DNA from 2 places in the Streptomyces sp. NPDC088706 genome. Region 1 is predicted to be linked to the other one. Evidence: riboswitches for the same ligand, from Rfam matches in the RefSeq annotation. Region 1 holds a riboswitch; the other holds the start of a gene.

Region 1 (11,409 bases):
CCGCGCGGGGGAACCGTGAGGCCCCGGAGAACGTTCCTGACCGCCTGTGAGCTGGCCCTTGGCCCTCCAGGGGCGCCGCGCCGGCCCCCCGCTCCACACGTACGCACCGCCCCCGGAACGCGCCCGTACGCCGCCCGCGGGGCCCCGGACGGGGCCCGGACGGCCCTCCCGGGACGGAACTGCGTCCGAGAGGGCCGAATTCCTTGTGAAGAAGTTCACGAACTTCGTGGCAGCGGGTCCCCGCGAAGGTCCCCCGAGCTGCTCACCGGGGCCGTACGGCGGCTCAAAGGTGCAGGTGACGCCGCGATCGAGCGGACAGCGGAGGCGCCCGCCGCCACCCTGCGGAGGGAACGCCCACGGTGATCACCCGCACCGGCGAGCCCGTCGCCGCGCCGGTGCCTGTCGCGGACCACGAAGCACTGGCAGAAGCGGCCGACGTGCTGCCCGCCCGGGAGGCAGAAGCGGTCCTGGTCGAGGGCGGCCCGCCCGTGACGATGGCGGAGCCGCCGGCGGACCTGTTCACCGAGCGAGCCACGGACTGGCACGCGGTGCCCGGTCCGAACCCCTATCGGCCCGCCTCGACGTCTTCCGCCGCTGCGAAGGCGATGCCGTCCAGGATGTCGTGCTCGCTGACGACGACCTCGTGCGCGCCCGTCCGCTCCATCACCGCGAGCAGGACGAGGGCGCCCGCCGCGATCACGTCGACGCGGCCCGGGTGCATCACGGGGATCGCGGCGCGCTCCTCGTGGGTCGTCCGGAGCAGGTGCTCGGTGATCGCGCGGACCTGGCCGCGGGAGACCCGGGAGTGGTGGATGGCCTCGGAGTCGTACTCCGCCAGCTCCAGCGCGATCCCGGCGATCGTGGTGACCGTGCCCGCGAGGCCCACCAGGCTGCCGGCCTCGGTGAGTTGCACGGTCTCGGCGGCGAGGTCGAGGGCGGCGTCGATGTCCGCGCGGATCGCGGCGACCCGCGCGGGGGTGGCCGGGTCCACGACGGCCCCGTCCACGACGAGGTGACGCTCCGTCATCCGTACGCAGCCGATGTCCACGGAGCGGGCCGCGCTCACCCCGTCCGAGCCGAGGACGAACTCGGTGGAGCCACCGCCGATGTCGACGACCAGATACGGCTTCGCCAGGTGGTCGCTACCGGTCAGCTCCTTGGTGGCGCCGTCGAAGGAGAGCTGTGCCTCCTGGTCGCCGGTGACCACCTCGGGCTCGACGCCCAGGATGTCCCGGACGCCGGCCACGAACTCGTCGCTGTTCTCGGCGTCGCGGGAGGCGGAGGTGGCGACGAAGCGGACCCGTTCGGCGCCCAGCTCCGCGATCGCGGCGGCGTACTCGCGGCAGGCCGCGAACGTCCGCTCCAGCGCCTCGGGGGCGAGCCGGCCGGTCCTGTCGACGCCCTGGCCGAGGCGGACGATCGTCATCCGCCGGTCCAGCTTCGTGAAAGCGCCGGTGGCGGGGTCCACGTCGGCGACCAGGAGGCGGATCGAGTTCGTACCGCAGTCGACGGCGGCGACCCTGGTCATGCGCGCTTCCCGTCGGCGGGGCCATCGAGGGGACGGAAGGCGAAGTGGCCGCCGTCGCCCTCTTCCACCGTCCAGCCGTCGTCCGCGCTCGGGGCCACGGCGCACGGCGTGACACACGCCCCCTTGGCCCACCACTCGGGCAGCATCGCGATGGCCTCGTCGCCCAGCGGGTTCACCCCGGGTCCGGCTGCCAGCGAGTGGCCCACCAGGACGTGCAGGCACTTCACCCGGTCCGGCATGCCGCCCGCGCTCGGGAAGCCCTCCAGGACCTCGATGGCGTCGCGGCGGGCGAGGTAGTCCTCGTGCGCGGCCCGGTAGGCGGCGGCCAGCTCCGGGTCGGTCTCCAGACGGGCCGTCATCTCCTTCATGACCCCGTTCGCCTCCAGCGTGCCGATCGCCGAGGCCGCCCGGGGGCAGGTCAGGTAGTACGTCGTCGGGAACGGCGTGCCGTCCTCCAGACGGGGCTGGGTCTCCACCACGTCCGGGTTGCCGCACGGGCAGCGGTGCGCGATGGCGCGCAGGCCGCGCGGCGGGCGGCCGAGCTGCTGCTCGAAGGCGGCGATGTCCGCGTCGGTGGGCTGGGTGGACTCGGTCTGCGGAGGGGGCGTTTCCATGCCTGCCTTGGTTCTGCTCGGAAGCTCGTCGAAAGCTCGTCGGGGCGGAAAGAGGTGGTACGTACGGGGGTCAGTCGCGGTCGTCACGGTCGGCGCTGTCCACGCCGTCCCAGAGGTTGGAGTGCCAGGGGAGTCGGCTGTCGCCCGGCTCCCCACGACGGTCCTGCGCCGCGTCGGGGTCGGCCACGGTGTAGCCGGTCTCCCCGGGGAGGACGTAATGGAGGTGCTGGCGGGCCAGTCGCATGATGTACGCGTCGTCCTGGAGCCGCGCCTTCTCGTCCCGCAGCTCCTCGGCGCGCGCCTCGGCCTGCTGTGCGAGCCGCTCCTGCTCGGCGATGTCGTCGCGCTGGGAGACGTACTGACGCATCGGGTAGGCGAGCGCGACCACCAGGGAGCAGACCACCAGCGCCAGGAAGGCGGCCCGGCCGGTGAGCCGGGAGCGGCGGGCCTGGCGGCGGTTCTGGGAGCGGTACACGCGGGCCGCGGTCTGCTCGCCGAGCAGTCGCAGCCTGGTCGCGGTGGAGAACCGGTCGCGGTCCTTCCCGGCCATGTCTCCCGCCTCCCCGTTACGCACGTCCGTCCCCGCACACGGTACGGGACCGAGTGCGGGGACGGACGGAGGCTACCGTCTTGACGCTACGGGTCAGCCCTTGAAGCGCGGGAAGGCGGAGCGGCCCGCGTACACCGCGGCGTCGTCGAGGATCTCCTCGATGCGCAGCAGCTGGTTGTACTTGGCGACGCGGTCCGAGCGGGCCGGGGCGCCGGTCTTGATCTGGCCGCAGTTCACGGCGACGGCGAGGTCGGCGATGGTGACGTCCTCGGTCTCGCCGGAGCGGTGCGACATCATGCACTTGAAGCCGTTGCGCTGGGCCAGCTCGACGGCGTCCAGGGTCTCGGTCAGCGAACCGATCTGGTTGACCTTGACGAGCAGGGCGTTGGCGGAGCCCTCCTCGATGCCGCGGGCCAGGCGCTCCGGGTTGGTGACGAAGAGGTCGTCGCCGACGATCTGGACCTTGGCGCCCAGGCGGTCGGTGATGACCTTCCAGCCGGCCCAGTCGTCCTCGTACAGCGGGTCCTCGATGGAGACCAGCGGGTACGCGGAGACGAGCTCCTCGTAGTACTCGGTCATCTCGGCGGCCGAGCGGGACTTGCCCTCGAACTCGTAGACGCCGTCCTTGTAGAACTCCGACGCGGCGACGTCGAGCGCGAGCGCGATGTCGCGGCCCGGGACGTAGCCGGCCTCCTTGACGGCCTCGACGATGAGGTCCAGGGCGGCGCGGTTGGACTCCAGGTTCGGGGCGAAGCCGCCCTCGTCGCCGAGTCCGGTGGACAGGCCCTTGGTCTTGAGGACCTTCTTCAGCGTGTGGTAGATCTCCGCGCCCCAGCGCAGGGCCTCGGAGAAGGACTCCGCGCCGATGGGGGCGATCATGAACTCCTGGATGTCCACGTTGGAGTCGGCGTGCGAGCCGCCGTTCAGGATGTTCATCATCGGAACGGGCAGCAGGTGCGCGTTCGGGCCGCCGAGGTAGCGGAAGAGCGGCAGGTCGGACGCCTCGGAGGCGGCGTGCGCTACGGCGAGCGAGACGCCGAGGATGGCGTTCGCGCCGAGCGAGGCCTTGTTCTCGGTGGCGTCCAGGTCGAACATCGCCTGGTCGATGAGGCGCTGCTCGGTGGCGTCGTACCCGACGAGCTCCGGGCCGATCTGCTCGATGACGGCGAGGACGGCCTTCTCGACGCCCTTGCCCTGGTAGCGGTTGGGGTCACCGTCGCGGAGCTCGATGGCCTCGAACGCACCGGTGGAGGCGCCGGACGGAACGGCAGCACGGCCCGTGCTGCCGTCGTCGAGGCCGACCTCGACCTCGACCGTGGGGTTGCCCCGGGAGTCGAGGATTTCCCTGGCTACGACGACGTCGATGGACGGCACGAGGCATCTCCTTCTGGGATATGACGCTGGTTGTGCAGGGTCACTGTGGCCTTGCGACACGAGCCTAACCGGCCCGGCCGCGTCAGTCGGCCGACCGCCCGTCCCCTGGGACGAAAAAGGACCCAAGGGCCCGCATCACGGGACGAATCTCCAGAAATCTACTGGGCGGTAACAAGCGTTGGTGACAAGAGGTGAACGCATCCGCGGGCCGGATCCGCGCGTTCCTCCGCCACGGACGGACCCCGGCCCGGCGCGCACGGGGGGAGAGCGCGCCGGGCCGGGGAGCCGTGCGAGGGAGGGTGCCGCCGGACCCCCTCCCGCCGGGGAGGAGAGCCGACTGTTACTTCAGGTGGAGCTGCTGACCCGGGAAGATCAGGTCCGCTTCCTTGACGATGTCGTCGTTGAGCTTGAAGAGCTTGCTCCAGCCGCCCTTGACGTCTTCCTTGTCAGCGATCTTGCTGAGGGTGTCGCCGGCCTTGACCTTGTACTCGCCGTCACCCTTCTTGACCTTCTCACCGGTCGGGGTGGTGACGGTCTTCTTGGAGCTCTCGGCCTTGGGGACGGCCGGGGCGGTGCGCTGCTCGCTGCGCGTGGTGGGCTGCTCGGCCTTGCGCTCGGGCTGCGCCTGCTCGGGCTTGCTCGCGGACGAGCCGGAGCCGGTGTTCACGCCCGGGTCCACACCGTCGTTGGTGAGGCCGCCTGCGCCGGCGCAGGCCCAGGCACCCGGGCCCTGCATGTCGAGGAGCTTCTCGGCGGTGGCGATCTGCTGGTCCTTGGAGGCCAGATCGGCGCGGGAGGCGTACTGCGTACCGCCGGCGGCGGCCCAGCTCGACTGCGAGAACTGCAGTCCGCCGTAGTAGCCGTTGCCGGTGTTGATGGACCAGTTGCCGCCGGACTCGCACCGGGCGACGGCGTCCCAGGTCTCGACGGAGGCGGCGGAGGCGTTGGTCGCGCCCATCAGCGGGACGGCGACGGCGGCACCGGCGACGCCGGCCAGGGTGGCGAGACGGACGGTCTTCGAGGGGCGGCGGTGCTTGCCCTTGCTGTTCAGCAGCATGGAACGGATCTCCTCACCGACGCCTACGAGGTGAGCTGTCGGGTTCGGGCTGATGAGTTGCCCGGTCGCACGACCTTGCGCGCGACTTCACCCCAAGCCGTTCCCGTACGCCCCCGTCCTTCGACGAGGCCGTCCGGACCCGGCGGCCTACCTGGGTCCCCCGCTCCTGCCTACGGCGCTTCACGCGTCTGTTCCCTTCGACCGACGGCAGGATTCGGCGTGACGGTCGACGGGGCCCGCGGTGCGAGCGGTTCCGACCGTAAACACAGGCAACCCCGACATTCAAAGATGGACATACTAGTCCAATCGGCGCTTACTTGCTCACCCTGACGGATCGTTTCCGCAGGTCGGAGGGGTTCTGCGGCGAGCTGGCGGGCGCAACACGCCAGTTGCAGCAAAGAGACCCATGTCTCACTTACGCATAAGTGGGCATAGGCCTCTGAACTACCCGCGATTTTGCGGCTTTTTCCCGAATTCGTCAGTTGGCTGCGGACTCCTCGGCGCCTTCCGCGACGCTCTTCCCGGCGCTCTGCTCCAGCCCCAGTTCCAGGCTCTGTCCGGGCAGGATCAGGTCCGGGTCGGAGCCCAGGAGGTCCTTGTTGGCCTCGTACAGACCGGTCCAGCCCTGGGGAAGTTTCTGTGCGTCAGCAATCGCCCAGAGGTTGTCCCCGGGCTGCACGGTGTAGCCGTCCTCGGCGACCGCGTCGCCGTCCCGCGCGTCACCCTCGCCCCGCGAGGCGTGCCGGCCGGACTCACGGGGACCGCCCTCCCGCCCCGACGCGCCGGGCTCCTCGGGGGCCGCGGCGCCCCGGTGCTTGCCGCCGGTGCGGTCGGCGTCCCGCGAGGGGTCGGGGGCGGAGGCGGGGGGCTGCGAGGCGTCAAAGGACCCGGGGGCTCCGGTCCTTCCGGCGGACGGAGGTGCGGAGGTCCCGCCCGAGGGGTCGGGCGTGTCGCTGCCGCCCTCCCTCTCACCTCTGGCGGCCTTGTCGCCCTCGCCGGTCCTCCTGGCCTTGTCCACGGAGTCCGTGTTGCCGGAACTTCCGGCTTCCGGCTTTTCGTCCGCTTCGTCCGCCGGGGCGGTCGCCGGGTCCTGGGTGGGATCGGCGGAGGGCACGGTGCCGGGGTCGACACCGGGCAGGCTGCCGTCCACCGCGAGGCCGGAGATCACCGCGCAGCTCGGCCACGCCTGCGGTCCCTTGTCGTCCAGGACCTTCTCCGCGACGGAGATCTGCTGCGAGCGGCTGGCCAGGTCGGCCCGCTCCGCGAAGGCGGTGCCGCCGTACGCCGACCAGGTCTCCTGCGAGAACTGGAGCCCGCCGTAGTAGCCGTTGCCGAGGTCGGCACTCCACATGCCGCCGCTCTCGCACTCCGCGACCCGGTCCCAGGTGGTGGCGTCGGCTGCGTGTGCGCCTGCCGCGCCGAGGAGCGGCATGGCGATGGCCGATCCGGTCACGCCTGCGGCGACGACGATGGCGGGTGCCTGACGAGGGCGGCGGTGTCTGCCGTTCGCGGAGCCCATGGGATATGCCTTCCGTGCGACTGACAAGCAGGAACTGAGGAGCGTGAAGCCGTTGAGCACAGGAAGCTGCCGCGCGCGGCACTGCCGCGCACCGGGAGCTGTGGCGCAAGTGACGTGTGGGCAACCGGTGAACGGCGGCCGACGCGTCGAACCGTGAACCTAGCGGGACTCGAACGTATGTCACAAGTCGATGCAGCGGAGATCACGTGAAAGTCACAGAGGTGACAGCGTGTCACCTTGTTCGAGACGGCGCCCCGGCTCGAACTCCACGGGCAAGGTGCGCAGTCCGCGCATGATGAGCCCGCCACGCCAGCGCAAATCGGCAGGTTCCGCCGCAAGTCGCAGTCCAGGGAGGCGTCTGAGCAGCGTCGCCACCGCGGCCTGGCCTTCCAGCCGGGCCAGCGGCGCTCCCAGACAGTAGTGGATTCCGTGACCGTAACCGAGGTGCTGATTGTCCCGCCGTGAGAGGTCGAGGGCGTCCGGATCCGCGAACCGTTCCGGGTCCCGGTCCGCCGCCGCCAGCACCACGAGCACCGGGTCCCCGGCCGCGATCTGCTGCCCGCCGAGCGTCAGCGCCTCGGTGGCGTACCGCCAGGTCGCGAGCTCCACCGGGCCGTCGAACCGGAGCAGTTCCTCGATCCCGGTGGCCAGCAGCGCGCTCTCCCCCGCCGCCAGGGAGGCCTCCAGCCGGGCGCGCTGCTGGGGGTGGCGCAGCAGGGCGAACGTACCGTTGCCGATGAGGTTGACCGTCGTCTCGAAACCGGCGAACAGCAGGATGAAGGCCATCGCGGCGGCCTCGTTCTCCGTGAGGTGCTCGCCGTGGTCGCTGGCCCGGATCAGCCCGGAGATCAGGTCGTCGCCCGGCTCCTGCCTCTTGCGGTGGATGAGTTCGGCGAGGTAGCCGCGCATCTTCTTCACCGACCGGGCCACCCCGCCACGCGGCCCGCCGCCATGGCGGATCATCATGCCCGCCCAGTCCCGGAAGTCGTCCTGGTCCTCGCGCGGGACGCCGAGCAGGTCGCAGATGGCGTAGATGGGGAGCGGGAAGGCGAAGTCGTGGATCAGGTCCGCCTTCCCCTCCTCGACGAACCGGTCGATGAGCCGGTCCGTCAGCTCCTGCACGCGGGGCGCGAACTCCGCGACCCGGCGCGGGGTGAACGCCTTGGCGACGAGCCGGCGCAGCCGGGTGTGGTCCGGCGGATCGATGTTGAGCAGATGCGTCATCAGCTCCGCCTTGCGCTCCCCCGGGATGCCCGTCTTCCCCTTGGCCGCCGCGGACCCGGCGTGGTTCGCCGGATCCTTGGAGAGCCGCGCGTCGGCGAGCGCCTGCCTGGCATCCCCGTACCGGGTCACGAGCCAGGCCTCGACCCCGCTGGGCAGCGCGGTGCGGTGCACGGGGCTGTGCTCGCGGAGCGAGGCGTAGGCGGGGTAGGGGTCGGTGGCGAACTCCCAGGTGAAGAGTTCGGGGGCGGCTTCGGGGGGGCCGGGGGTGTGGGGGCAGGCGGGGGTGTCGTTCACTCCTCGACGGTATCGGGCGGGGTGCCGGTGACCGTACGCAGTGCGGGCAGGGCCCGCGCCGCGAGCGGGTGCCCGGCCTCCGCCGCCCGGGTCAGCCAGCTCTGCGCCCGGTCGGCCAGCAACATGCCCAGGTAGTACTGCGACCGTACGATGCCGGCCTCGGCGGCCATCTCCAGGTACGGGACGGCTTCCGCCTCCGCGTCGCGCGTCATCATCAGCTCGCCCGCGCCGGCCGCCGCTTCGGTGTGGCCCGCGTCCGCCGCCTTGCGGTACCAGTACTCGGCGGTCTCGAGGTCGCCGACGGTGCCGTTGATCCGGGCGAGCACCGCCGCCGCCTGCGGGTCGTTCCCGGCCCGGTCCACCAGGTGCACATGGGCGTTCGACCGGATCGCCGAGCGCGCGCCGTTCGACTCGACGGTGGTGAGCGCGAACATCCACACGGCGAGCGGCACCGGCGGACGGTCCGGCCGGTCGACCGCGTCGGCGAGCAGAGCGCCGAAGACGCCCCAGGTCTCCTCCTTCTCCCCGGGGACCAGCAGCCCGCTCACCCCGTACCGCATCTCGGCGGCCCAGGCGAGCCCGGCCTCGAACGGCTCGGCCTCGGCCGACGCGAACGCCTCCGGATAGAGCCTCTGCGCCCTGCGGAGCACCTCGGCGGAGACCTGCCCGTCGGGCACTCCGCACAGCGTGAGATCGACCGCGGCGCGCACCAGCAGATGGCCGCGCGGATGCCGGCCCCGTCGGCCGGCCCGGCGCCACTCCTCGACGAGATCGGGGCCGACGGTGAGGAACTCGGGCACGGTATGCGCTCCGCGCCAGAGCCCGGCGCTCCGCAGGCGGGCATCCTCGGTCCGGTCCGCGAGGCGCCGCAGCTCGCCGTCGCTCCACACCCGGTTCAGCTCGACGGGCCGGATGCCTTCGAGCACCCGGGCGCGGTCCGAGGTACCGAAGCGGCGGGCGTCGTAGACCTCGTCCTCCATCGTGGCGACCACGGGAACGCGCAGCCGCACGAGGTCCGCGAGGAGCGCCGGGGTGAGCCCCTGCTCCCCCAGATGGCTCCCCAGGTCGTCCAGCCACAGGACACAGCTCTGCTCGCCCCGCCCGCGCAACAGTGCGGGAAGCCCCCGCAGATCCGTCCCGGCCGACGGGGCGAAGACCCGCGTCGTGCCGGGCAGGTTGGTCGCCAGGGCGGCCCACCCCGTCCTGGTCTTGCCGGAGAGCGGCGCCCCGGTCACCACCACGAGGCCGCCCGATCGCGCCGCCTCGGCGACCCGGGCGTCCAGCTCACGATCGCAGTCCCGTTCCACGTACCGCGGCAGCCCCGGCTCGCCGTGCAGCCGCCGGGTGCTCCGTACGCCGCAGGCGACGGGATCGGCCACGTCCAGCCGCGGCCACTCGGTGATCTGCGGCAGGGACGGATGGGCGGGCTGCGCGTAGTACGTGTTCACGCCGCCGGAGACGGTACCGGCCTGGACGACCGGGGCGTGGAAGGCGCCGTCCAGGACCGAGTTGGTGGTGGCGCGGGCGGAGGGAGGGGGCGGAGCCGCGGCGCGTGTCTGGCCGCCGGCGACCGCGCGCGCCGCCTCGTCCTCGGCGAAGGCGTCGGCGATGGCCTGCAGCTCCTCGTACACGGAAGGGGCCGTGCGCCTCACTTCGTGCAGGATCTCGCGCACCACCAGCTGGGCCTCCACGCTGTCCGCGCGGAAGCGCGTTCCCCGCAGGTCGCCGAACCGCATCCGCAGGAAGCCGTTCTCGGCGCTCCGCAGGGCCTCGGACATGAGCAGGTACGCCTGCGGGTCGTGACTCCCGATGATCCGCGCCGTCGCCCGAACCAGCGTCTGCAACTCGGCGTCCACGCCCGTCCCCCGCCCCTCGTACGGCCCCTCAGGTCACCGTACTAAGCCGCGCCGCCCTCCGCCCCCACGATCGCGTCGCGGTAGGCGCGGGCCGCCGCGCGCAGGGCCGCCTCCGGGTCGGTGCCGGCCGCCTCGGCGGCCACGGCGAGGGCGAGGAGTTCGTAGCCGATGGTGTCGCCGGTGGGGAGGGGGACGTCGAGTCCGGCCGTACGGGCGCGGCTGCCGAGCTTCGCGGCGAGGGCCAGGCCCGGCTGGCCGAGGGGGACGCCCTCGGTGACCGAGGTGCGCTGCTTCTCGATCGCCTTCGTGCGGAGCCAGTGCGCGTGGACGTCCTCCGGGGTCTCGGCGCTCTCGTCGCCGAAGACGTGCGGGTGGCGGTGGATCAGCTTCTCCACGAGGCCGCCCGCGACGTCGTCCACGTCGAACGGCTCCTCGCGGTCCTCCTGTGCGATGCGTGCGTGGAGGACGACCTGGAGCAGGACGTCGCCGAGCTCCTCGCGCAGTTCGTCCCGGTCGCCGTCCTCGATCGCCTCGACCAGTTCGTACGCCTCCTCGATGGCGTACTTGGCGAGGCCCCGGTGCGTCTTGCGCGAGGTCCAGGGGCACTCGCGGCGGATCCGGTCCATGACCTGGACCAGGTCCAGCAGGCGGGCGCCGGGCAGGTCGTAGGAGCCGGGGAGCAGCTCCAGGTCCGGCATGGCCACCCGGCCCGAGCCGCCGAGCCGGGCCAGGCCGTCGGTGAGGGGCTGGTTCCCCTCGCCGCCGGCCAGGACCACGACGGTGCGACCGCCCGCGCAGGCGGCGACCAACTCGTCGGCGGAGGGCGCCGCGTGCTCGACGTGGACGCCCGCCTCGCGCAGGTAGGGCAGCTGGGGGTGGTCCGGGCCGGCGCACAGGACCTGGTCGGCGGCGTGCAGCGTCTGCCAGGCCGGCCAGGACAGCAGGCCGGGCGCGACCCGGTGGCTGGCGGTGAGCAGGACGATACGGCCGGGGTCGCCGGAGGCTTCAGCGTTCACCCCGTGAACCTACCCGGCGTACCCCCGGCTCAGGCGGGCGGCTCAGGCGCCCGCCTGCGGGTCCTGCGGGGCGAACTCGGTGACCTGGGTGATCCACGGCGCCTGGTAGGTGCCGAGCTGCATCTTCCGGTCGTCCCAGGCGCCGAAGCGCGGGTTGACGTCGATCTTCAGCTGCTTCGACGCCTTGGTCAGCGTCTCACCGACGACCTGCTGTCCGGCGGGCGTGCCGAGGTCCGCGCCGAGCGCCTTGGCGAGCTTGGGGAGCAGGACCTCCTGGCGCATGTCGCCGTCGATCTGGTCCGGGGCGACCCAGCGCTGCTGGAGCATCATCGCCCGCAGCTGCTCCTCGCCGCCCGCCTGGTCGCGGCTCGCGGTCC
Region 2 (11,409 bases), on a different contig from region 1:
CTCTGAACCGTCTGGCGAAGCTGGTCGCCGAGGGCCTCGAAGAGCTTCCCGAGACCGTCTGACGATCCCGGGGCCGTACAACGGCGACGGACCTGAGCCGTGGTTCCGCTGTGGGGGACCACGGCTTCTTCGTTATTTCTGACACCGAAGCGTCGGCCATTGCAGGCCCTATTCGGGCAGCACGAATGAAGCCCTCGGAAATTACTTCTCTTTGTATACGGCGTCCTTGTTAATGACGGACACCCGCGATGTTTACGCCATGTTGCGAAGAACTCACCCGGGGCGGCGGAGCCGCGCGCCGGCCGGGACGGTCCGGGCGGCGCAGCCGGTGGGCGCCGACGGCTCGTTCCGCGTGCTGGGCGGTCAGCGCCCTGGCCCGTTCCGCGTCGCCGCGCGCCACCGCGTCCACGATGGCCCCGTGCTCGACCCAGGAGTCGACCGGGCGAGCCGGCTGCTCGACGGCGTACATCCATGCGATCTTGTGTCTGAGCTGGGTGAGCAGGGCGATGAGGCCAGGACTGCCGGAGGCCTGGGCGAGGGTCTCGTGGAACCATCCGCCCAGCGACCGCAGATCCTCCCCCTCCCCCCGGCGGGCCCGCTCCTGGCCCAGCCTGACCAGCCCGCGGAGCACCTTGAGGTGCGCTTCCGTGCGGCGCTGGGCGGCCCGGGCGGCGCCGAGCGGCTCCAGGAGCATCCGCACCTCCAGCAGGTCGGCGGCCTCCTGCTCGGTGGGCTCGGCGACACAGGCCCCGGCGTGCCTGCGGGTGACGACGAAGCCCTCGGACTCCAGGGTGCGCAGCGCCTCGCGCACCGGGACGCGGGAGACCCCGTACCGCCGTGCCAGCAGCTCCTCGGTGAGGCGGCTGCCGCGCTCGTAGACACCGGAGACGATGTCGTCACGGATCGCCGTGCATACCGAATGCGCGGGAATGCGCATGTCCGAACCTCCGCCTTAATCCCCGCGAAACGCGGCCGGCCGACGCCTGTTCCGTGACTCTATTGCAATCCGCAGCAATTTCCGATGGCAGGCCGGAATTGATGGATATCTTCTGGCCGGAGGCCGGGGACGGAGATGTCGGTCACGGCGGTTTCCCGGCGCATGGCCGAAGGCCCCGGCGGGAAACCGGGGCCTTCGGGCGGGGAGGCCGCGCGAGGCGGGGTCAGACGTTCAGGCCGTGCGAGCGCAGGTAGGCGACCGGGTCCATGTCCGAGCCGTACTCCGGGGTGGTCCGGGCCTCGAAGTGCAGGTGCGGGCCGGTGGAGTTGCCGGTGGAGCCGGAGAGGCCGATCCGCTGGCCGGAGGTGACGCTCTGACCGACGGAGACGCCGATCGAGGAGAGGTGGCCGTACTGGGTGTATGTGCCGTCCGTCATCCGCAGCACGATGTTGTTGCCGTACGCCCCGCCCCAGCCGGCCTCCACGACCGTGCCGGCGCCGACCGCGACGACGGAGCTGCCGGAGGCGGCCTGGAAGTCCACGCCGGAGTGGCTGCCGGAGGACCAGAGCGCGCCGCCCGACTTGTAGCCGGTGGTGACGGACGAGCCGGCGACCGGGAGGTGGAAGGCGTTCAGACGGGCGCGCTCGGCGGCGCGGGCGGCCCGGGTCTTCTCCTCGCGGACCTCCTCGGCGCGGGCGTCGGCCTCGCGCTGGGCCTCCGCCTTCGCCTTGGCCTTCGCGGCCTTGACCTTGGCCTCGGCGGCCGCCTTGGCCTTCGCCCTCGCCAGGGCCTCGGCCTGCTCGTGCTGCACCTGGGCCTGCGCGTCGATCTGCTCGGCGAGCGTGGCATCGAGGGCGATGGCCTGGGCGAGGCCGCTCTCGGCGGCCTTGGGGGTCTCGGGGTCCGCAGCGGCGGCCGGGGAGGCCAGGGAGCCGAGGACTCCGGTGGTGGCCAGGGCCGCGATGCCGGCGGCCTGGGCGCCGCGGCGCGTCAGGCGGCTCGGGGCACGGTGCTTCCCGGTGGCACGGGTGAACGCCATGGAGGAGCTGGTTCCTTTCCTTCCTTCTCGCCTACCGGGTTAGCTGACGGGTTCGGAGCAGGAAGGTCTCCTACGGATTCCCACGCCGGGTCGCGGCACGGGCTTCCGATTCACCCCAGGGACTGCGTGGGTCCCCGGCTCCCCAGGCTCGCGCCTGACAGGGACTCGGCGATGGCTGCCCGGCGCCGCGGATGCGGCATACGGGTGACGGACAGCCGGGCCGACGCTAGGCGGGCAGACTTCCCACCACCAAGCGGACAAGGGGATTTGTCGCGCATCCCACAGGGCGAAGAGTCACTCTCTCCTGCAAAGGGGATGAAAAGGACCTGGCGAATATAAGGGAGGACCCCGGCGAATCCTTGTCCGCCGGGGTCCTCTTCGTTCTGATGTGTGCCGACGGTGCGTCAGCCGCTGACGACGGTCACCTCTCCGATGCCGAGCGCCTTCACCGGCTCCGCGATCTGGGCCGCGTCGCCCACCAGGACCGTGACCAGTCGGTCCACCGGGAAGGCGTTGACCACGGCCGCGGTCGCCTCCACGGTGCCCGTCTCGGCGAGGCGGGCGTAGAGCTGGGCCTGGTAGTCGTCGGGCAGGTGCTGCTCGACCTGGTCGGCCAGTGTGCTCGCCACCGAGGCGGCCGTCTCGAACTTCAGCGGGGCGACGCCCACCAGGTTCTGCACGGCGCTCTCGCGCTCGGCGTCGGTCAGCCCCTCGGCCGCCAGCGTCCGCAGGACCGTCCAGAGGTCCTCCAGCGCCGCGCCGGTGGACTCGGTGTCCACCGAACCGCTGATGGCGAGCATCGCCGCGCCGCCCGCGTCGGGGCCGCTGGAGCGCAGGACCTGGGCGAAGGCCCGTACGCCGTAGGTGTAGCCCTTCTCCTCGCGCAGCACCCGGTCCAGCCGGGAGGTGAGCGTGCCGCCCAGGCAGTACGTGCCGAGCACCTGCGCGGGCCACACGCGCTCGTGCCGGTCGGCGCCGATGCGGCCGATGAGCAGCTGGGTCTGGACCGCGCCGGGGCGGTCCACGATCACCACACGGCCGGTGTCGTCGGCGGTGATCGGCGGGACCGGGCGGGCCCGGCCGGCGTCGCCCGACCAGTCACCGAGGGTGTCGGCGAGCAGGGCGTCCAGGTCGATGCCGGTGAGGTCGCCGACGATCACGGCCGTCGCGGTGGCCGGGCGGATGTGGGCGTCGAAGAAGGCCCGCACGGCGGCGGCGTCGATCCGCCGCACGGTGTCCTCGGTGCCCAGCCGCGGGCGGGACATCCGGGCGGTGGCCGGGAAGAGCTCCTTGGAGAGCTGCTTGGCGGCGCGCCGGGACGGGTTGGCCTGCTCGTGCGGGATCTCGTCGAGGCGGTTGCCGACGAGCCGCTCGATCTCGCTCTCGGCGAAGGCCGGGGCGCGCAGGGCCTCGGCGACCAGGCCGAGCGCCTTGGCCAGCCGGGAGGCCGGGACCTCCAGGGAGACCCGGACGCCGGGGTGGTCGGCGCCCGCGTCCAGGGTGGCGCCGCAGCGCTCCAGCTCGGCGGCGAACTCCTCGGCGCTGTGCTTGTCGGTGCCCTCGGAGAGCGCGCGCGACATGATCGTGGCCACGCCGTCCAGGCCCTCGGGCTCGGCGTCCAACGGCGCGTCCAGGAAGATCTCCACGGCGACGACCTGCTGGCCGGGGCGGTGGCAGCGCAGCACGGTCAGCCCGTTGGGCAGGGCGCCGCGCTCGGGCGCGGGGAACGCCCACGGCCGGGCGGTGCCCGGGGTCGGCTGCGGGTGGTACTCCATGGCTACTCCAGTCACGGCGGCGTCGCTCACTTGTCCGCCCCCTCGGGCTCGTCGGTGCCTTCGGCCTCGTCGGCCGGCTCGATGGGCTCGTAGACCAGCACCGCCCGGTTGTCGGGGCGCAGGGCCGCCCGGGCCGCCTCGCGCACCTCGTCCGCGGTGATGTCCAGGACGCGTCCCACCGCACTCAGAGCGAGCTGCGGGTCGCCGAACAGGACCGCGTAACGGCACAGTTCGTCGGCGCGGCCCGCGACCGTCCCCAGCCGGTCCAGCCACTCGCGCTCCAACTGGGCCTGGGCGCGCTCCATCTCCTCCGGGGTGGGGCCCTCCTCGGCGAACCGGGCCAGCTCCTCGTCGACCGCGGTCTCGATCTGCTCCACCTCGACCCCGCCGGAGGTCTTCACGTCCAGCCAGCCCAGCGAGGGCGCCCCGGCGAGCCGCAGCAGCCCGAAGCCGGCCGCCACCGCCGTACGGTCGCGGCGGACCAGCCGGTTGTGCAGCCGGGAGGACTCGCCGCCGCCCAGCACGGTCAGCGCCAGGTCGGCCGCGTCACAGGCGCGGGTGCCGTCGTGCGGGAGACGGTAGGCGGCCATGAGCGCGCGCGCCGGGACCTCCTCGTGGATCACTTCGCGCAGCTGCTCGCCGATGGTCTCGGGCAGGGTGCCGTCGCGCGGCGAGCGCTTGCCGTCGTGGGACGGGATGGAGCCGAAGTACTTCTCGACCCAGGCCAGGGTCTGCTCGGGGTCGATGTCCCCGACGATCGAGAGCACCGCGTTGTTGGGCGCGTAGTACGTACGGAAGAACGCGCGGGCGTCCTCCAGGGTCGCCGCGTCCAGGTCGGCCATGGAGCCGATCGGGGTGTGGTGGTACGGGTGGCCCTCGGGGTAGGCGAGGGCGGTGAGCTTCTCGAACGCGGTGCCGTAGGGCACGTTGTCGTAGCGCTGGCGCCGTTCGTTCTTGACGACGTCGCGCTGGTTCTCCATGGACTCCTCGTCGAGCGCGGCGAGGAGGGAGCCCATACGGTCGGCTTCCAGCCAGAGGGCGAGCTCCACCTGATGGGTGGGCATGGTCTCGAAGTAGTTGGTCCGCTCGAAGCTGGTCGTCCCGTTGAGCGAGCCGCCGGCCCCCTGGACGAGCTCGAAGTGACCGTTCCCCTTGACCTGTCCCGAGCCCTGGAACATCAGGTGCTCGAAGAGATGAGCCAGACCGGTGCGTCCCTTGACCTCGTGGCGCGAGCCGACGTCGTACCAGAGGCAGACCGCGGCGACCGGGGTCAGATGGTCCTCGGAGAGCACCACACGCAGGCCGTTGGCCAGGCGGTGCTCGGTCGCTGTCAAGCCGCCGGAGCCGGCCTGTGCTGTGGCCGTGTGACCCATGGGCATGTACGTCCCTTCGATCGCGATACTGGACTTCCTGCCAGACCTGCCACTCTAAGCAAGCGCACCGGCACCTGGCGAAGTTCCCGTTCCGCCGAAGTTTCCGTCGATGGTGTCGTAGGTGCCGTCGGGGCCGGCCTCCCCCGGACCGCTTCGGACGGGTCGAGGTCGGCGTTGTCGGTGCGGCGGTCCACAATGGTCCGCGTCAGTAGCTCGACTTGTCAGCTCGTGTCGCCCCGAACAAGCTCGTGTCGTGCCGAACAAGCTCAGGTTGTCCGAACAGAATCCGTGAAGGAGTCGCAGCCGCGATGGCCCGCCGTAGCACGAAGACCCCGCCGCCGGACGACTTCGAGGAGAAGATCCTCGACATCGACGTCGTCGACGAAATGCAGGGCTCCTTCCTCGAGTACGCGTACTCGGTGATCTACTCCAGGGCCCTGCCCGACGCCCGCGACGGCATGAAGCCGGTGCACCGGCGCATCGTCTCCCAGATGAACGAGATGGGACTGCGTCCCGACCGCGGCTATGTGAAGTGCGCGCGCGTCGTCGGCGAGGTCATGGGCAAGCTGCACCCCCACGGTGACGCGTCGATCTACGACGCCCTGGTGCGGATGGCACAGCCCTTCTCGATGCGGCTGCCCCTGGTCGACGGCCACGGCAACTTCGGCTCCCTCGGCAACGACGACCCGCCGGCCGCCATGCGGTACACCGAGTGCCGGATGGCCGACGCCACGTCACTGATGACCGAGGCGATCGACGAGGACACCGTCGACTTCCAGTCGAACTACGACGGCCAGGAGCGCGAGCCGGTCGTCCTCCCGGCGGCCTACCCCAACCTCCTGGTCAACGGCGTCTCGGGGATCGCGGTCGGCATGGCGACCAACATGCCCCCGCACAACCTGGGCGAGGTCATCGCCGCCGCCCGCCACCTGATCAAGCACCCGGGCGCCGACGTCGAGACGCTGATGCGTTTCGTCCCCGGACCCGACCTGCCCACCGGCGGCCGCATCGTCGGGCTCAACGGCATCAAGGACGCGTACACGGGGGGCCGCGGCACGTTCAAGATCCGCGCCACCGTCGCCGTGGAGAACGTGACGGCGCGCCGCAAGGGCCTCGTCGTCACCGAACTGCCCTTCACCGTCGGCCCGGAGAAGGTGATCGCCAAGATCAAGGACCTGGTCTCGGCGAAGAAGCTCCAGGGTATCGCCGACGTCAAGGACCTCACCGACCGCGCGCACGGCCTGCGTCTGGTCATCGAGGTGAAGAACGGCTTCGTGCCGGAGGCGGTGCTGGAGCAGCTCTACAAGCTGACGCCGATGGAGGAGTCCTTCGGCATCAACAACGTGGCACTGGTCGACGGCCAGCCGCTCACCCTGGGCCTCAAGGAGCTGCTGGAGGTCTATCTCGACCATCGCTTCGAGGTGGTGCGCCGGCGCAGCGAGTTCCGCCGCACCAAGCGCCGCGACCGGCTGCACCTGGTCGAGGGGCTGATCGTCGCCCTGCTCGACATCGACGAGGTCATCCGGATCATCCGGGACAGCGACAACTCGGCGCAGGCGAAGGAGCGCCTGATGGCGCACTTCGCGCTGAGCGAGATCCAGACCCAGTACATCCTGGACACCCCGCTGCGCCGGCTCACCCGCTTCGACCGGATCGAGCTGGAGAGCGAGCGCGACAGGCTCAACGGCGAGATCGAGGCGCTGACCGCGATCCTGGAGTCGGACGCGGAGCTGCGCAAGCTGGTCTCCACCGAGCTGGCGGCGGTGGCGAAGAAGTTCGGCACGGACCGGCGCACGGTGCTGCTGGAGTCGGCGGGTTCGCAGATCGCCTCCGTACCGCTGGAGGTCGCCGACGACCCGTGCCGGGTGCTGCTCTCCTCGACGGGTCTGCTGGCCCGGACGGCCAACGCGGAGCCGGTCGAGATCTCCGAGGACGCCCGGCGGACCAAGCACGACGTGATCGTCTCGGCGGTCGCGGCGACGGCGCGCGGCGATGTGGGGGCGGTGACCTCCACCGGGCGGCTGCTGCGGCTCTCCGTGATCGACCTGCCGCAGCTGCCGGACACCCACGCGGAGCCCAACCTCTCGGGCGGGGCGATGATTTCGGAGTTCCTCAACCTGGAGGCGGACGAGGAGCTGATCTGCCTCACGACCCTCGACGAGGCGTCGCCGGGGCTGGCGATCGGCACGCTCCAGGGTGTGGTGAAGCGCGTGGTGCCGGACTATCCGGCCAACAAGGACGAGCTGGAGGTCATCACCCTCAGGGCGGGTGACCGCGTCGTGGGCGCGACCGAGCTGCGTACGGGCGATGAGGACCTGGTCTTCATCACCTCCGACGCCCAGCTCCTGCGCTATCCGGCGGCCTCGGTGCGTCCGCAGGGGCGGGCCGCCGGGGGCATGGCGGGCGTCAAGGTGGCGGCGGGGGCCGAGGTGCTGTCGTTCACGGCGGTCGATCCGGCGGTGGACGCGATCGTGTTCACGGTGGCCGGTTCGCACGGGACGCTGGACGACTCGGTGCTGACCTCGAAGCTCACGCCGTTCGACCAGTATCCGCGCAAGGGCCGGGCGACCGGCGGGGTGCGCTGCCAGCGGTTCCTGAAGGGGGAGGACGTCCTGGTCTTCGCCTGGGCGGGCGCCACTCCGGCCCGCGCCGCCCAGAAGAACGGCACCCCGGCGAAGCTGCCGGAGCCGGACCCGCGGCGCGACGGCTCGGGCACGCCGCTGCTCCAGCCGGTGGCCGTGATCGCGGGACCGCCGCTGTAGGCGGGTCCAGGACGCCCACGGGGAGCGGCCGGGAGGGTTACGCCTCCGCGGCCGCCTCCCGCGCGTGTTCCGGCGCCGGCTCCGCCTCCTGTACGTACCGGAGCACGCCCCACATGCCGCGTTCGGCGTCAGGGGTGTCGAGGCCGTCGGCGGCCCGCACCGATTCCCGGTCGTCGGCCCGGCAGGCTGCGAGCGCGGTCCGCAGCGCCTCGGCGTCGACGCCCGCGCCGATCAGGACGAGCTGGGTGAGCCGCTGTTCACCCCGTGCCCACGGCTGCGGCACGAAGCGCAGGAACCGGCCGACCGCGTGCAGCGCGTACTTGTTGTCCCGGTCCCCCGCGCCGAAGTCCGCGAACCCCTTGATCCGGTAGAGGCCCTCGGGCCGGGAGTCGAGGAACGCCATGAAGCGGCGTGGGTCCATCGGGATGTCCGCGGTGAAGTCGACGCTCTCGTACGCCGCGTGCAGATGGTTCCCGTGTCCGTCGTCGTGGCCGTCGCACTCCTCCTCCCGCAGCAGGTCCTCGAAGGTGAGCTGACGGACCTTCTCCTCGCCGTCCGGCCGCAGCGCGGGATCGAAGAGCAGCTCGGGGTCGATCCGGCCGTGCACGGCGGAGATGACGGCGGCGGGCCCGCTCAGCGCCGCGACGGTCCCGCGCAGCCGGTCCCGCTCGGCCTCCCCCACCCGGTCGGTCTTGTTCAGGACGACGAGGTCGGCGACGGCGAGATGGCGGTCGATCTCCGGGTGGCGCTTGCGGGTCCCGTCGAACTCGGCGGCGTCGACGACCTCGACCAGACCGCCGTACAGGATGTGCGGGTTCTCGCTGGCCAGCAGCATCCGTACGAGCTCCTGGGGTTCGGCGAGGCCGCTCGCCTCGATGACGATCACGTCCAGCCGCGCGGAGGGGCGGGTGAGCGTCTCCAGGAAGGTGTCGAGTTCGCTCGCGTCGACCGCGCAGCACAGGCAGCCGTTGCCCAGGGAGACCGTCGAGCCGACCTGCCCCGCGACGGTCATGGCGTCGATCTCGATGGACCCGAAGTCGTTGACGATCACGCCGATCCGGGTGCCCGCGCGGTTGCGGAGGAGGTGGTTCAGGAGCGTGGTCTTGCCTGATCCGAGAAAGCCCGCCAGGACGAGGACCGGGATCTGCTGGGTGCGGGGCGGGGTCAACGGGGGCCTTCCTCGGTGGGCGGTCAGGGTGCGGGAACCGGCTGCGGCGGCGGTGTGCCGACGTGACGGGCCGCGGGGCGGATGATCTTCGAGTCCGCCGCCTGCTCCAGGATATTGGCGCTCCACCCGATCACCCGCGCCGCGGCGAAGGTGGGCGTGAACATGGCGCGCGGCAGCCCGCAGAGCTCCATGACGACCCCGGCGTAGAACTCCACGTCGGTCCGGGGTCCGGCGGACGCCCCGGCCCGCGCCGTCCTGGACGCCGCCCTGGTGCTCCTGATCGACCACGACCTCGCCGCCTCCACCCTGGCCGCCCGGGTCGCCGCCTCGGCGCACGCCCACCCCTACGCCGTGGTCTCCGCGGGCCTCGGGGTCTTGGAGGGTCCGCTGCACGGCGCCGCGAGCGGGTCGGCCCACCGGATGCTCCAGGAGGCCGTGGACCGGGGCGGCGCGGTCCCCGTGGTCGCCGACCAGCCGCGGACCGGGCGCCGGGTGCCGGGGCTGGGCCACCGGCTGTACCAGGGCGAGGACCCGCGGGCCCGGACCCTGTTCGCCCTGCCGGAGGACGTACCGCAGGCGGCCGGGGCGCTGGCGGCGGCCCGTGAGGTGGTCGGCACGACGGCCCGCCACGTGCCCCTGCACGCCAACATCGACCTGGCGCTCGCCGTCCTCTCGGTCTCCTGCGGGATGGCGGCGGAGGCGGGCGAGACGGTGTTCGCGGTCTCCCGCACGGCGGGCTGGATCGCGCACGCGCCGGAGGAGTACGGGGTGCGTCCGCTGCGGATCCGGCCGAGCGGGCAGCACACCGGCGCCCGGCCGCCACAGCCGCTGCCCGCCCCACCGGTCCGGACCAAGGAGCGGGCAGCGCAAATTAGCTACGAATCAGAGGGAATTCTCGCGCGGCGGCTGGGCGGTGGATCCGCGCACCACCAGTTCCGGTTCGAAGAGCAGCTCGTCCGACGGCACGGTCCGCCCGCCGATCTGTACCGACAGCAGCTCCACGGCCGCCCGGCCCATGGCCTCGATGGGCTGGCGGACGGTGGTCAGCGGCGGCTCGGTGCAGTTCATGAACGCCGAGTCGTCGTACCCCACGACCGATACGTCGTGGGGCACCGAGAGCCCGCGGCGGCGGGCGGCCCGGACCGCGCCCAGGGCGAGCGGGTCACTGGCGCAGATGATGCCGGTGACGCCCCGCTCCAGCAGCCGCGTGGCGGCGGCCTGCCCGCCCTCCAGCGAGAACATCGCCCGCGCCACCCACTCGTCGGGGATGCTCGTGCCGGTCTCGTCGGCGAGCACCCGGGCGGCGGCGAGCTTGCGTTGCGAGGGCACGTGGTCGGAGGGGCCGAGGACGAGGCCGATGCGCTCGTGGCCCAGCGAGACGAGGTGGCGCCAGGCCTGCTCGACGGCGACGGAGTCGTCGCAGGAGACGCCCGGGAAGCCGAGACGGTCGATGGCCGCGTTGATCAGCACGACGGGGATCTTGCGGTCGGCGAGCACCTTGTAATGGTCGTGCGGGGCGTCCTCCTGGTGGTACAGGCCGCCCGCGAAGACCACACCGGAGACCTGCTGCTGGAGGAGGAGCTCGACGTAGTCGGCCTCCGAGACGCCTCCCTTGGTCTGGGTGCACAGCACCGGGGTGAGCCCCTGCTGGGCGAGTGCGCCGCCGACCACTTCGGCGAAGGCCGGGAAGATCGGGTTCTGCAGCTCGGGCAGGACGAGCCCGACCAGCCGGGCCCGCTCCCCCCGCAACTGGGTGGGCCGCTCGTAGCCGAGAACGTCCAGCGCGGAGAGGACGGCCTGCCTGGTGGCGTCGGAGACGCCCGGCTTACCGTTCAGCACCCGGCTGACCGTCGCCTCGCTGACTCCCACCTTCTGGGCCACCTGAGCAAGTCGTCGCGCCATGAGTGCAAGATTAGCGCAAGAAGTGCAAGCAGATTGCGCTCCTGACGAACTCCCCGCAACGCTCCCGGACCGCCCGTAGGAGAACGCTCACAGAAGGCGCGCCACCGGGCAAGGGGTGGACGAGATCCCCTCCCTTGTGCCTCCAGGCCCGCTCAGGGATTTCCGCGCGGCCCCCGCGCCCTTTACCGTCTCTACGATGAACGCCCCACCGATCTCCGACCGGGGACCGCGACGGTTCGGCTGGCCGCAGCGGGTCTTCTCCCAGGTCCTGCTGATGCAGCTGGCCATCATCACGGGCGTCACCGTGCTGGTCACCGGTCTTTTCCTGGCCCCCTTCAGCGCCCAGCTCGACGACGAGGCGATGCGCCGCGCACTGGCCATCGCCCAGAGCACGGCCGCCCAGCCGGGCATCGCGGAGGACCTGCGCACCACGGAGCCGTCCGCGCTCGGCCC

What was found. Region 1 has a riboswitch for cyclic di-AMP ahead of ACIQAK_RS25060 (transglycosylase family protein). Riboswitches for the same ligand answer to the same signal wherever they lie in the genome.
Region 2: it holds a riboswitch for cyclic di-AMP, as region 1 does, so the genes downstream of both, ACIQAK_RS22510 (M23 family metallopeptidase) here and ACIQAK_RS25060 (transglycosylase family protein) in region 1, are expected to answer to the same signal.

Annotation. Positions count from the first base shown of each region.
Region 1 is NZ_JBIVLW010000013.1:84,461-95,869, reverse strand. It holds partial or broken gene ACIQAK_RS25085 (prevent-host-death protein) at 345-530, shown strand; gene ACIQAK_RS25080 (Ppx/GppA phosphatase family protein) at 566-1,528, opposite strand; gene ACIQAK_RS25075 (DUF501 domain-containing protein) at 1,525-2,142, opposite strand; gene ACIQAK_RS25070 (septum formation initiator family protein) at 2,213-2,692, opposite strand; gene eno (phosphopyruvate hydratase) at 2,786-4,066, opposite strand; gene ACIQAK_RS25060 (transglycosylase family protein) at 4,407-5,123, opposite strand; cyclic di-AMP (ydaO/yuaA leader) riboswitch at 5,129-5,311, opposite strand; gene ACIQAK_RS25055 (transglycosylase family protein) at 5,602-6,642, opposite strand; gene ACIQAK_RS25050 (cytochrome P450) at 6,856-8,160, opposite strand; gene ACIQAK_RS25045 (tetratricopeptide repeat protein) at 8,157-10,016, opposite strand; gene ACIQAK_RS25040 (nucleoside triphosphate pyrophosphohydrolase) at 10,058-11,032, opposite strand; gene ACIQAK_RS25035 (SurA N-terminal domain-containing protein) at 11,075-11,409, opposite strand, start outside.
Region 2 is NZ_JBIVLW010000010.1:131,553-142,961, forward strand. It holds gene ACIQAK_RS22500 (HPr family phosphocarrier protein) at 1-62, shown strand, start outside; gene ACIQAK_RS22505 (GntR family transcriptional regulator) at 230-937, opposite strand; gene ACIQAK_RS22510 (M23 family metallopeptidase) at 1,161-1,976, opposite strand; cyclic di-AMP (ydaO/yuaA leader) riboswitch at 1,991-2,157, opposite strand; gene ACIQAK_RS22515 (pitrilysin family protein) at 2,381-3,751, opposite strand; gene ACIQAK_RS22520 (pitrilysin family protein) at 3,778-5,130, opposite strand; gene ACIQAK_RS22525 (DNA topoisomerase IV subunit A) at 5,433-7,886, shown strand; gene ACIQAK_RS22530 (GTP-binding protein) at 7,924-9,054, opposite strand; partial or broken gene ACIQAK_RS22535 (citrate/2-methylcitrate synthase) at 9,078-9,275, opposite strand; partial or broken gene ACIQAK_RS22540 (citrate/2-methylcitrate synthase) at 9,283-9,888, shown strand; gene ACIQAK_RS22545 (LacI family DNA-binding transcriptional regulator) at 9,937-10,956, opposite strand; gene ACIQAK_RS22550 (sensor histidine kinase) at 11,153-11,409, shown strand, end outside.